Regions from separate parts of the Paenibacillus sp. FSL W8-0426 genome, predicted to be linked through region 4. Evidence: predicted binding sites of a transcription regulator. Region 4 holds the regulator's gene; each other region holds the start of a gene.
What was found. The regulator Rex, encoded in region 4, represses fermentation and respiration genes when NADH is low (regulators of the CRP and FNR family bind a similar motif). The targets are predictions, from matches to a motif close to TTGTGAAATATTTCACAA.
Positions count from the first base shown of each region.

Region 1: the regulator Rex is predicted to act here: its motif matches at 1,183-1,200, upstream of MKY59_RS28970 (formate/nitrite transporter family protein).
Region 2: the regulator Rex is predicted to act here: its motif matches at 1,634-1,651, upstream of MKY59_RS29580 (cytochrome ubiquinol oxidase subunit I).
Region 3: the regulator Rex is predicted to act here: its motif matches at 1,543-1,560, upstream of pflB (formate C-acetyltransferase).

Region 1 covers NZ_CP150203.1:6,399,706-6,402,870, reverse strand. The annotation lists gene MKY59_RS28980 (FAD-dependent oxidoreductase) at 1-513, shown strand, start outside; gene MKY59_RS28975 (hypothetical protein) at 591-1,091, opposite strand; gene MKY59_RS28970 (formate/nitrite transporter family protein) at 1,304-2,146, shown strand; gene MKY59_RS28965 (molybdopterin oxidoreductase family protein) at 2,711-3,165, shown strand, end outside.
Region 2 covers NZ_CP150203.1:6,544,642-6,547,806, reverse strand. The annotation lists gene MKY59_RS29590 (winged helix-turn-helix domain-containing protein) at 1-174, shown strand, start outside; gene MKY59_RS29585 (MFS transporter) at 261-1,580, shown strand; gene MKY59_RS29580 (cytochrome ubiquinol oxidase subunit I) at 1,775-3,165, shown strand, end outside; gene cydB (cytochrome d ubiquinol oxidase subunit II) at 3,135-3,165, shown strand, end outside.
Region 3 covers NZ_CP150203.1:4,505,257-4,508,421, reverse strand. The annotation lists gene adhE (bifunctional acetaldehyde-CoA/alcohol dehydrogenase) at 1-1,000, shown strand, start outside; gene pflB (formate C-acetyltransferase) at 1,643-3,165, shown strand, end outside.
Region 4 covers NZ_CP150203.1:4,333,986-4,337,150, forward strand. The annotation lists gene MKY59_RS19205 (amidohydrolase) at 1-1,138, opposite strand, end outside; gene MKY59_RS19210 (redox-sensing transcriptional repressor Rex) at 1,125-1,832, opposite strand; gene dinG (ATP-dependent DNA helicase DinG) at 1,999-3,165, opposite strand, start outside.

The DNA of each region.
Region 1 (3,165 bases), 2.1 Mb from region 4:
ATCCATTACAATCCGACAGGCAAAGCAGCCTACATTCCGCTTGCGACCAACGCGGTGCGCATGGGTACGCTCGTGGCACGCAACCTTGTTCGTCCGACAACGCCTTACCTCGGAACCCAAGGCACATCGGGCATCAAAATTTATGAGCAAAACATTGCCGGTACGGGACTTACCGAAACATCGGCAGCCGATGAAGGTTTGGTTGTCGAAGCGGTAACCCTGGAAGACAGCTATCGTCCGGAGTTCATGCCGACTGCCGAGAAACTGCTGCTCAAGGTGGTGTATGAACAAGCTACACGCCGCATCGTCGGGGCGCAGGTGATGTCGCAGGCGGATCTGACCCAGTCGATCAATACGATCTCGGTTTGCATCCAGAACAACATGACGGTGGATGAGCTGGCGTTCATCGACTTCTTCTTCCAACCGCATTACAACAAACCGTGGAACTTCCTGAACTCGGCGGGACTCCAAGCTCTGCCCCCTGTGGAAGTGAAAGCACCGGCAATGGTTTAACTCTTTATATATGTAAAGTCGATATTTAAACAGCAGCAGGTTGGCGGAGATCCGTCAGCCTGCTGTTTTTTTGGTGATTACAGGTTGTCCGCATGCTGCGGCGATCTGCCGCTTAACTTCAAATGTATGAAATTCTCTTCACGCAGAACAGTCACGCTAAAGTTCTCACTCTTTTTCACTTCACGATAATACTCGTCATAGCTCTGAAAATGAAATTGATAACCCATTTTGACCACAGAGCCGTAGAGGGAACAGACGATTTCCCGGTCTTTCACGAAAATGATCTGTTGGATCGCTTCATCGTCCGATTCATAAACGTGATCGCTTTCGAAGCCGATGGCCGAAGTGATTTCTTCTTTGGAGGTATAGGGAGAAAATGAATACATGGCATCCCAGTCAAACGGAATGATTGCGTTCAGCGCATATTCCCCGTCATCCATAGAGTGGATCATGTCTTCGAACGCGTTTAGATGCTGTTGTGCAAGAGAAGGCTGAACTTTGTTCAAATGAAGAATGCATCCAGGCAAAATGCTAAGTACAAGAATAAGCGCAGCCCATGCTCCTTTTCGTAAATCCAATATGACAAAGCCCCTCTCCAGTAAGGTTTCTCTTCATCTTACCGCAATTTTATGGAAAGGAACATGTTCAACATTATCGCTAATACGGGTATTGTGATTATTTGCACAAAGTTTTGCCGCCTGGCGAGATACAATGAAAATATGAAGTTGAACGGTGAAAAGAAAAGACCTTTGTCAGGGCGATTCATCACACAGTAAGAGGAGGATGCGTTATGGCGGCAAAAACACCTCTTGAGGTTGCACAATATACGGCGCAGACCGGGATGAAAAAAGCGCAAAGTCCGGTATCCACCGTGTTGGTGCTCGGTTTTCTGGCCGGAGCGTTTATCGCGCTCGGCTTTTTGCTGGATATTCGGGTCATTGCCTCTGCTCCGGCGGAGTGGGGAAGCATCGCCAATTTTATCGGGGCCGCAGTGTTCCCGGTGGGGCTGATCATGGTTTTGGTCGGGGGCGGCGAGCTGCTGACAGGCAACATGATGGCCGTACCGCTGGCGGCAGTGACACGCAAAATTACGCCAGGCAGCATGTTCAAAAACCTGCTGCTGGTGACGCTCGGCAATTTGTTGGGCGCGCTGTTCGTTGCGTATTTCTTCGGCCACGTACTGGGATTGACCGGCGACGGAGCATACTTGACCAAATTGGTCGATATGGCGGGGCATAAGCTGCATGACGGTTTCCTGCAGGCCTTCATCTCCGGCATCGGCTGCAACTGGCTGGTGGCGATGGCGGTATGGTTGTCCTATGCAGCCGACACGATGAGCGGCAAGGTGCTGGGCATCTGGTTTCCGACGATGGCTTTCGTGGCCATCGGCTTCCAGCACGTTGTGGCCAACATGTTCCTGATTCCGGCGGCCATTTTCGAAGGGCACTATTCGTGGGGCGAGTTCTTTATGAATGTTGTGCCCGTATGGTTGGGGAATCTGACGGGAGGCGCGCTCTTTGTGGCGGGGGCGTACTACCTGGCGTATATGCGCACAGCCAAACCGGAGGCGGCCGCAGCGGAAGGGGCGCAGCCGAAGGCGGAGACAAGAGCGGTATGGAGCAAGCAGGCATAATGCCAGCGATGGAGGAATCCAACGTGATCCGACGCGTAACGAACCTGAGGCATCTTATAATGGCTCATTTCCGCATTGTTCAGCGCTAACGAATCCTACGCACGCTATTTTACCGAAAAAGGGGAATTGGGCGGCCTTGCGCTAACTATAACGTGTCTGAGGTTCGTTACCGATGCTGAACGGTCAAATCAACCCGAATAAGGTGTGTGAGGTTCGGAAGCCGCGAGAGGTTATAACGTAACGTGAAGAGGACCGTTTTATACTCATAACGAAACAAGTGCAGGGACGCCTGCACTTGTTTTTTTACCATTTTAAAAATGTAAACCGCAGAAAAGTAAATTCGCCATGAAGAGGTTCGGGGGAACGAAACCTGTCCATGGCGAATTTCGGGAGTGGTCCATGATATGGCATAAGGAGGAAGTGGGGAAACACTAACCTGATGCCTTGCTTATATTGTACCCGCGCCATCTTTAGGTGAATCAGGCAAAGCAAATTTTTTTGCGCAAAAAGTCGAATTGGCGATATGATATAGCAATAGCATTTTGCAGGAGGAGGAGAAAGGACATGATCGATCAGGACAATGGCGTATTTCCGGCGGTTTGCCCGCTTGATTGCCCGGATACGTGCGGCCTGCTGCTACATAAGGAGAACGGAAAAATCGTGAAGGTGACGGGCAATCCCGATCATCCCATCACCAAAGGCGCCATCTGCAACAAGGTCAGAAACATGACGGAGCGAGTCTATCATCCGGAACGGCTGCAGTATCCGCTCAGACGTGTCGGCGCCAAGGGAGAGGGGCGGTTCGAACGCATCAGCTGGGACGAAGCGATCGACGAGATCACGACCCGGTTCCGCGCGTTGTCCGAGACGTACGGACCGGAATGCATTTTGCCCTACAATTTCTACGGCAACATGGGCATTCTCGGCGTGGACGGCATGGACAAACGTTTTTTCAACGCTTTGGGTGCCAGCGTGCTGGAGCAAACAATCTGCAATGCGGCAGGCAATACGGGCTGGAA
Region 2 (3,165 bases), 2.2 Mb from region 4:
TCGCAGATTCTGCTGTTTATGGATCATCATCACATTGAGGGCCGTTTGCGGCGAAAATACAAGATCGTATCCGAAGAAATCGCCAAACACTATGAAGTTCCGGTCTATAGACAACAAATGCTGGATGAAGTCCGCACATTTTTATCCTCGTTTTCCCCGGGCCAAGGCCTCTGATATTCCTCTGATATTGCTCCTATATGATCACAGTCATAAGAGATGCAGCCGTCCAGGCTGCTGGACTGGATCAGGAGGAGACTAACATGACAACAATACCTGAAGAAAAGCATGCCGCCCATTCATCGGCTTCGGCACCCCAAGGCAGCTTGTGGAAAAATATACGATTCGTGCGGTTGTTCCTGGCCTACGCGCTGGCCACGTTCGGCGACTGGTTCGACGCACTCGCCATCCAGGTCATGATTGCTTACCGCTGGGGAGCAGATCCGCTGATTATTGCTCTGGTTCCCGTATGCATGGCCATTCCGGGCATCCTGTTCGGCTCGATTGCAGGCACGCTGGCCGACCGGTGGCCGAAGGTGAACATCATGCTGATTTGCGATGCGGCGAACGTGCTGCTGACCGTGGGCATTCTGTTCGCGCCAGGGCCGGGCTGGCTGCTCCCATTGCTCGGTGCGAGAGCGATGATGGGCGTGTTCCACATTCCTGCACAGCAGGCATTGACACGCCAAGTCGTGTCGGAAAAACACCTGCTGCAGGCCACCTCGATGAACGGCTTTGTTGCCCAATGCTCCAAGGTGGCAGGGCCATTGCTCGGTGCCGTGATTTTGGCGGTATTTTCGCCGCAAATCTGCATTGTCGTCAATGCCTGCAGCCGCCTGCTTTCAGGGATGGTCTTGTGGCCGTTAAGGCGTTTGACAGAGAAGGCGAAGACTACAGATGTCGACCTAGTGGCTGGGAACGATCAAACACGGCAGGCATCGTGGATAACGCAGTGGAAGGAAGGATGGATTTTTTTGCGCAGCAAACCGGCGGTATTCCGGACGATTTGGTTTGGCTGCACAGGACTGTTGGCCATTCTTATGATCGATTATCAATTCGCCACCCTCTTTCGAAGCATCAAGCCGGACAACGAGGTGCTGGTCGGCTGGCTCGGAGCTTCCGCAGGCGCAGGTGCCGTAGCCATCATCATGGTGCTCAATCGTTTGTCACGCATTAGTTACGGTTGGGGGCTTGGGGGAGGTTTTCTGTTGATCGGTGCGGGGATCGCCGGACTTGGCTGGCTGGAACCGTCTACGCATGAAGGGTGGATCATCTTCTGGGGACTATGCATCGGTCTCGGCAACGGCTTGTCCATGGTGACCATGAATTATTTGCTGCAAAAGGAAAGCCCGCCGGACATGGTGGGCAGGGTATTCGGCATTCAGAATTCCATGTCGAGCATCGTGCTAGTCGCTGCCCCGCTTGCAGGAGGTGTTCTGATTCAGGCTGCCGGCCCTGGTTTGACCTTTGTCTACATTGGGGCAGCAACGTTTCTCATTGGGTTGGTTGGGGTTGTGCTGCAGCGACTGTTATGGGGTGCAACGGGGAATCAGCCGGTTCGATTTCCTGATATCCAAGATTAAATTTTTATAAATTGTGTGACCGCCATCACTTTTTTTTGTGGACATGCCAAAGTTTGTGATAATTGTCACATGTGCAAATTTAGCGATCTGGCACAATAACGTTCATTAGGACGTGTTTGGCAGGGTGAGGCAAAGGAGACAAACCGATGCCAAACGCGAAAATTTTGCATGTGAACAGAAAGAAGGGGTAAGTTATGGATCCGATTATGCTATCGCGTATCCAATATGCGCTTACGACGATCTTCCACTTTTTCTTTGTGCCGCTGTCCATCGGTTTGGTGCTGCTGGTCGCAATCATGGAGACGTTGTACGTCGTCAAAGGCAAGGAAATTTACAAGACGATGGCCAAATTTTGGGGCAAGCTGTTCCTGATCAATTTCGCCGTCGGGGTAGTTACGGGCATTCTGCAGGAATTCCAGTTCGGCATGAACTGGTCCGAGTATTCCCGCTTTGTGGGCGACGTGTTCGGCGCACCGCTCGCCATTGAAGCATTGCTGGCATTTTTCATGGAATCGACGTTTATCGGATTATGGATTTTCGGGTGGGAGCGCTTGTCCAAAAAGGTGCATCTGGCCTGCATCTGGCTGGTGTTTACCGGCACGTTCCTGTCCGCGCTGTGGATTTTGGCGGCGAATTCCTTCATGCAGCATCCTGTCGGATTCACGATCAACAACGGCCGGGCCGAGATGAACGATTTCTTCGCCTTGATTACCAATGGGCAGCTGCTGGTCGAATTCCCGCATACGATCTTCGGGGCTTTGATGACAGGAGCTTTTGTCGTGACCGGGATCAGTGCGTTTAAGCTGATGAAAAAGCAGGATGTGGACGTGTTCCGCAGATCGTTCCATATCGGCATCGTCGTGGCGCTGGTTTCTTCGATCGGGGTAGCATTCTCCGGTCACTTCCAGGCGCAGTACCTGGTCGAAACACAGCCGATGAAGATGGCTGCCAGCGAAGGAACGTGGACGACGACGGAGGATCCTGCCCCATGGACAGTGGTTGCCTTTATCGATCCGGACAAGCAGGAAAACTCGGGCGAACTCAAAATTCCCGGGCTGCTGAGTTACCTGTCTTACAGCAAGTTTTCCGGCAGCGTAACGGGCATGAAGGAGCTGCAGGCCGAGTATGAACAGAAGTACGGACCTGGCGATTACATTCCGCCTGTGCGCACGACGTTCTGGAGCTTCCGCATCATGATTGCTGCAGGCGGGTTGATGATCCTGCTTGCGCTGTACGGCTGTTACCTGGCACTTCGCCGGAAACTGGAAGGTGCCCGCCCTTGGTTCATGAAATCGATGATTTTTGCGATTTCGTTGCCGTTTATCGCCAACACGGCCGGCTGGATCATGACCGAGGTGGGCCGGCAGCCGTGGACGGTCTTCGGTTACATGACGACGGAAGCCGGGGTATCGCCCAATGTGACGGCAGGACAGATTTTGTTCTCGACGATTGCCTTTACGGCAGCCTATACGATTCTCGGCATCGTGATGGTCTACCTGTTCGTTCGCAAAATCAAAGCAGGGCCTTACGCGGTCGACCAATCGGAGGAACAGGATGAATCGGCCGATCCGTTCGGCATGGATGG
Region 3 (3,165 bases), 170 kb from region 4:
GATGAATCGCTTCCAGCCGGACTGCATCATCGCCCTCGGCGGCGGTTCGCCGATGGATGCCGCGAAAGCGATGTGGCTGTTCTACGAATACCCGGATACCGACTTCAACAACCTGAAGCAAAAATTTATGGACATCCGCAAACGGATCTATAAATATCCGCGGTTGGGCATCAAAGCGAAATTCGTAGCCATTCCGACGACATCCGGTACAGGATCGGAGGTTACCTCGTTCGCGGTCATTACGGACAAAGAGAAAGGCAATACGAAATATCCGCTGGCTGATTACGAATTGACGCCTGACGTGGCTATCGTGGATCCGGAGTTTGTGTACAGCTTGCCGAGAACCGCAGTGGCGGATACGGGCATGGACGTTCTGACCCACGCGATCGAAGCTTATGTGTCGGTCATGGCGAACGATTATACGGACGGTTTGGCGATCAAAGCGATCCAACTGGTGTTCCAATACCTGGAGCAATCGGCTTTGCAAGGCGACAAACTCGCCCGCGAAAAAATGCATAATGCATCGACGATCGCAGGTATGGCTTTCGCGAATGCGTTCTTGGGCATCAACCACAGCCTTGCGCATAAATGGGGCGGTCAGTACCACACCGCGCATGGACGCACCAATGCAATCCTGATGCCGCACGTCATTCGCTACAATGCGAAAAAACCGAGCAAATTCGCTTCGTTCCCGAAATATTCGCACTTCGTTGCCGATGAGCGTTATGCCGAGATTGCCCGCATCCTCGGGCTGCCGGCACGCACGACTGAAGAAGGCGTCAACAGCCTGATCAACGCCATCCGCAAGCTGAACAAAACGCTGGGCATCGAGGAATCGTTCCAGGAGCTCGGATTCGATCCGAAAGATTTCGAATCACGCGTAGACTATCTGGCCGACCGTGCATTCGAGGACCAATGTACAACGGCCAATCCGAAGATGCCGCTGGTTACCGAACTAGCCGATGTATACCGCAACGCCTTCTATGGACGGTTTGAATAAACAATAGTGCAGCATAGCAAACCATTCGTTTGAGGTTAAGGCAATAGGATCAGGGTTCCCCGAAATGGGGAGCCCCGATTGCCGTCTTTCTGTTCAACGGAACCCTTGCGGTATCTGTTGAATTCAACAATTCACACGACAACGGAGGGACAGAAATAACCTGAAGAAGCGAAGCGTTCGCCTTTATCCCGGGAGTGTATCCTTTGAAAAATGGATCAAAAAAACTCGGGGGATAACAGTGATCGGAAGGTAGTTCTGTCATCGGAGTGGGCAAGTGTAAATGTAAATGTTCTTTGTTCAGTTGATAAAATTCAATCGGGAGATATGGAGTGGATTGCGATCGGAAGTTGTTCTACTCTCGCAGTGGCTAATGTGAATTAATGTAATTCACTATGATTCAGCAATGGTGGAGTGAAGAAGCTCACTGACTTTGTGATAAAAATCACAGAGTGTGAAACAACGTAAACGTATAATGAAAACAGAAAGAAAACAATTAATTCCGCGGTTCCGGGTTCCTATAAGAGAGAGTATCGATCCGGCATATGTGAAAATCTTCACATTATATCGCGGTTCTGGACACGGATGCGACGTGCGAGACAACCTGTCCCGTGTCCGGAAATCCAAATTACGGAGGGATTAACGATGTCGGTGATTGAAAAAGATGTCAAAGTGCAAGCAGGCTGGAGAAACTTTGTCAAAGGTACTTGGAACAGATCCGTAGACGTAAACGATTTTCTGGTGCGCAACCTGACGCCGTATTACGGGGACGAAGAGTTCCTTGCAGGCGCAACCCAAAATACGAAGGACCTGTGGGAAATCGTTTCCGATTTGACGAAAAAGGAACGCGAGAACGGCGGTGTCCTGGACGTGGACGTGAATACGCCTTCCACGATCGTGTCCCATCAGCCGGGTTATCTGGATAAAGAGAAAGAACAGATCGTCGGCGTTCAGACCGATGCTCCGTTCAAACGTTCCATTCAGCCGTTCGGCGGCATTCGCATGATGATTGATGCATGTCAGGCTTACGGTTTCGAGATGCCTCAAGAAGTCATTGACATATTCACGAACATTCGCAAAACGCATAACCAAGGCGTGTTCGATGCCTATACATCCGAAATGCGCGCAGCGCGCAAAGCGGGGATCATTACCGGCCTTCCGGATGCATACGGCCGCGGCCGCATCATCGGCGACTATCGTCGAGTGGCCTTGTACGGTGTAGACTTCCTGATCCGGGACAAAAAATCACAGCTGAATTCGCTGGAAGTGGACGCCATGGACGAAGATGTCATTCGTCTGCGCGAAGAGATCTCCGAACAGATTCGTGCGCTGCAAGAACTGAAGCAGTTGGGCGAAATGCACGGCTTCGATATCTCCTTGCCGGCCACCAACGCCAAAGAAGCTTTCCAATGGCTGTACTTCGGCTACCTGGCTGCCATCAAGGAACAAAACGGTGCGGCAATGTCTCTCGGACGGGTATCCTCTTTCCTGGACATTTACATCGAGCGCGACCTGCAGGAAGGCGTGCTGACCGAAGAACAGGCGCAAGAGCTGGTCGATCATTTCGTCATGAAACTGCGCATCGTGAAATTTCTGCGCACGCCGGATTACAACGAGTTGTTCAGCGGCGACCCGACCTGGGTTACCGAATCCATCGGCGGAATGTCCGTTAACGGCGAAACCCGCGTAACCAAAAACAGCTTCCGTTTCCTGCACACGCTCTATAATTTGGGCCCTGCACCAGAACCGAATTTGACGGTTCTCTGGTCCGTGAAGCTGCCGGAAGCGTTCAAGGAATATTGCACTAAAGTTTCGATCGAAACGAGCTCGATCCAATATGAAAACGACGATTTGATGCGCCCGATCTATGGCGACGATTACGGCATTGCCTGCTGCGTATCCGCGATGAAGATCGGCAAACAAATGCAGTTCTTCGGCGCCCGCGCCAACTTGGCCAAAGCGCTGCTGTATGCGATCAACGGTGGACGCGACGAAAAATCGGGCGCGCAGGTCGGACCGGAATATCCGGCGATCACCACCGAGGTGCTCGATTACAACGAAGTGCTGAAACGCTTCAAACCGATGATGGAATGGCTGGCCAAACTGTACATGAACACGCTGAACGTCATTCACTACATGCACGACAAATACAGCTATGAACGCATCGA
Region 4 (3,165 bases):
GCGGGTACAGATGAGGCTGGTCTATGTTGACCCCGATGAAATCCGCCTTCATTCCCGTTTCAAGCAAGCCGGTATTGTCGAGGAAAATCGAGCGTGCTCCGTATGCCGTTCCAAGCAGAAGCGCTTCGCCGGCCGGAACCGCAGTCGGATCACCGGACACGCCTTTATGAATCAATGCCGCCAGACGCATCTCTTCAAACATGTCCAAATTGTTATTGCTCGCCGGTCCGTCTGTTCCCAAAGAAACGGTCACGCCCGCTTTCAGCAGCTCAGGAACTCGCGCAATGCCGGAAGCCAGCTTCAGATTGCTGCCCGGATTATGAGATACTGCAACGTTATGGCGAGCCAAAATCTCGATTTCCTCATCGTTTAAATGCACGGCATGAGCCACGAGGGAAGGCCGCGAGAAAAAGCCAAGCTTCTCCAAGTGCGCTACAGGACGCAGACCGTAATCGGTCACGTTCTGTTCCACTTCGCGCAGCGTTTCGGACATATGGGTATGAAGCGGCAAATTCAGATCATGGGCAACCTGCACAAACTTTTCTATGTAATCCGGAGGGCACGTATAAGGCGCATGCGGAGACATTACGGCAGTAATCCGTCCATTTGCCTTCCCGTTCCAGTCGCGGGCAAACGCAGCCGCTTCGCCGAGCTTGTGCTTCTGTTCCTCTTCGGAGCAAAGACCGATGACGCCGCGAGCGAGCGCTGCACGAATGCCGGATTGCTCCACGACTTTGGCAACCTGATCCATGTGATCATACATGTCCAGAAAAGCCGTCGTTCCTCCTTTGAGCATCTCAAGCACCGACAAGGACGCCCCCCAATAAACGTCCTCAGACGTCATTTTCGCCTCCATCGGCCACATTTTCTCCTGCAGCCATACCTGCAGCGCCAGATCATCCCCGTGGCCTCTCAGCAGCGACATGGCGGCATGTCCGTGCGTATTGATCAAACCTGGCAGAAAGAGCAATCCTTTTCCGTCCACTTTCGGCAGGCTTTCATCTTCTGCCGGCAAGGATTCGCCGATATACTGAATTTTGTCGTCTTCCACCACCATGTATCCTTGAACCACGTTCCATTCCAAACCTTTGTTTACGGCGAATTTGCCGTTGTGTATAACCCATTTATTTGTCGTCATCCTGCTCGTCGTCCTTTCCATTTTCCAAATAATACGCAAGGCTTAGCAAATCCGTCGTAAAGTCCGCATTATGAATACGAACATGCGGCGGGGTTTTCAAGATGGTTGGCGCAAAATTCAGGATGGCTTCGATCCCGGATTCGATCAACCGGTCGGCCACATTCTGCGCTTCGGTATCGGGGACGGTGATGATGCCGATGCGAATATTAAGGTTTCTGACCGATTCCGTCAGCTCATTCATCGCTTGCACTTTCAAGCTGTTGATTTGGGTGCCGATCTTGGGTTCATATGCATCGAACACAGCCACGATTTTCATGTTGTCCTTTAAGTAAGCATTATAGTTGGACAAGGCATGACCCAGGTTACCGGCTCCTACCAACGCAACATTGATTTGCTGGTCGATCTTCAGGATATGGCGGATTTTCTCAATGAGATACGATACGTCATACCCGATGCCCTTGCGGCCAAAATCGCCGAAATAGGCCAAATCCTTGCGGATCTGGGCCGGATTGAGGTCCAGGCGCTGTCCCAGCTCCTGCGAAGAAACCGTCGTTACCTCACGTTGGTGCAATTCACTCAAATAACGCAGATATACCGGCAACCGCCTCACGACGGCTTCCGAAATTTTATCTGATTTCATGTTTTTTTTGCTCCTCCTTGCCAAAGCGCGATAAATAGATGAAAAGGGAGGCATCCCGCCGTGTACTCTAATTCGAATCATTTTAGAGGAAGGATGCCGCCTTATATTTGATGTACTTCTTTAACGTATCAACCCGCAGCCATGTAATCTCAACAAGTGTACCGCCTTTTGCAGGCGTTTCGCAACATTGCCGAAAAATGTTCTGTCGTTTCTACCTGAATTAGGTTTGTTCAACGTCTTGTTCGAGCCATTCGCTGATGCGCGGAACCATTTGCTCGGTCAGCATGTGTTCCATTTTTGGCCCAGGCAAGGAATATAAAAAGTATTTTCCGTAATATGATTCGATCACCCGCGTATCGTATACGATAACAACGCCGCGATCCTTGGCTGTGCGAACCAGCCTTCCGAATCCTTGCTTGAAACGAATGACCGCCTGAGGCACAGACAGCTTCATGAACGGGTTTTTTTTCTGCTGCTGCAATAATTCACTTTTGGCTTCCAGGAGCGGATGATTCGGCGGCTGGAACGGTAACCTGACAATAGCCAGACATGTCAATGCATCCCCAGGTATGTCCACGCCTTCCCAAAAACTGCTCGTCCCGAGAAGCACCGTCGCTTTGGCGTCTTGGAACCTGCGGGTGAGCTTGGACCGGCTGCCGCTGTCCACGCCCTGACCGAGCAAGGAGATTTCGTTTCCGGACAATGCTTCCTTAAGCGGGTCATACACTTGGCGCAGCATGCGGTAAGACGTAAACAGCACCATCATGCGCCCGCGCGTAGCGATGGCCGTCTCGGCCAACGATCGTACCAGCATGTCCACGAAATGCGCGTCCCCGATCGACCCTTTCACGCTCGGGAAATCGCGCGGTATCACCAGCAGCGCCTGATCGCGGTAGCGGAACGGAGACGGCAGCATCGCCGTGAGCAAACGATCATGCTCCGCGGCTTCCTGCAGGCCAAGCTGGTCAATCATGAATTGAAACGACTTATCCACGGACAGTGTGGCAGACGTAAGCACGACGCTTCTTTTTTTATCGAAAAACATTTCCTTCAGCTGCGCGCTCACGTCCACGGGAACGGCATACAATTGCAGCGATTTGCTGCGGAACTGGCCGCTTGCTTCCATCCAATACACCGTGGCAGCATCGTCCATTCGCATGAAGAAGCGCAGGTTTTCGCGCAGCGTGGAAAGGTCTTTGAACAAGCCCGTAATGTCCGTGATCAAGCTGTCCGACTGATAGTCGTCCTGATCCTCTTTCAGCTCGAGCATCAGCTTGTCTCCCTTGCGAATGAGATCGCCAAGCGTGACGTAAAGCTGATTCTCCTCGTTCTGCAATTCCTCCCACTTGGCCGGCTTCTGCGTGCTCTTCAAACGCAGGGAAAATTG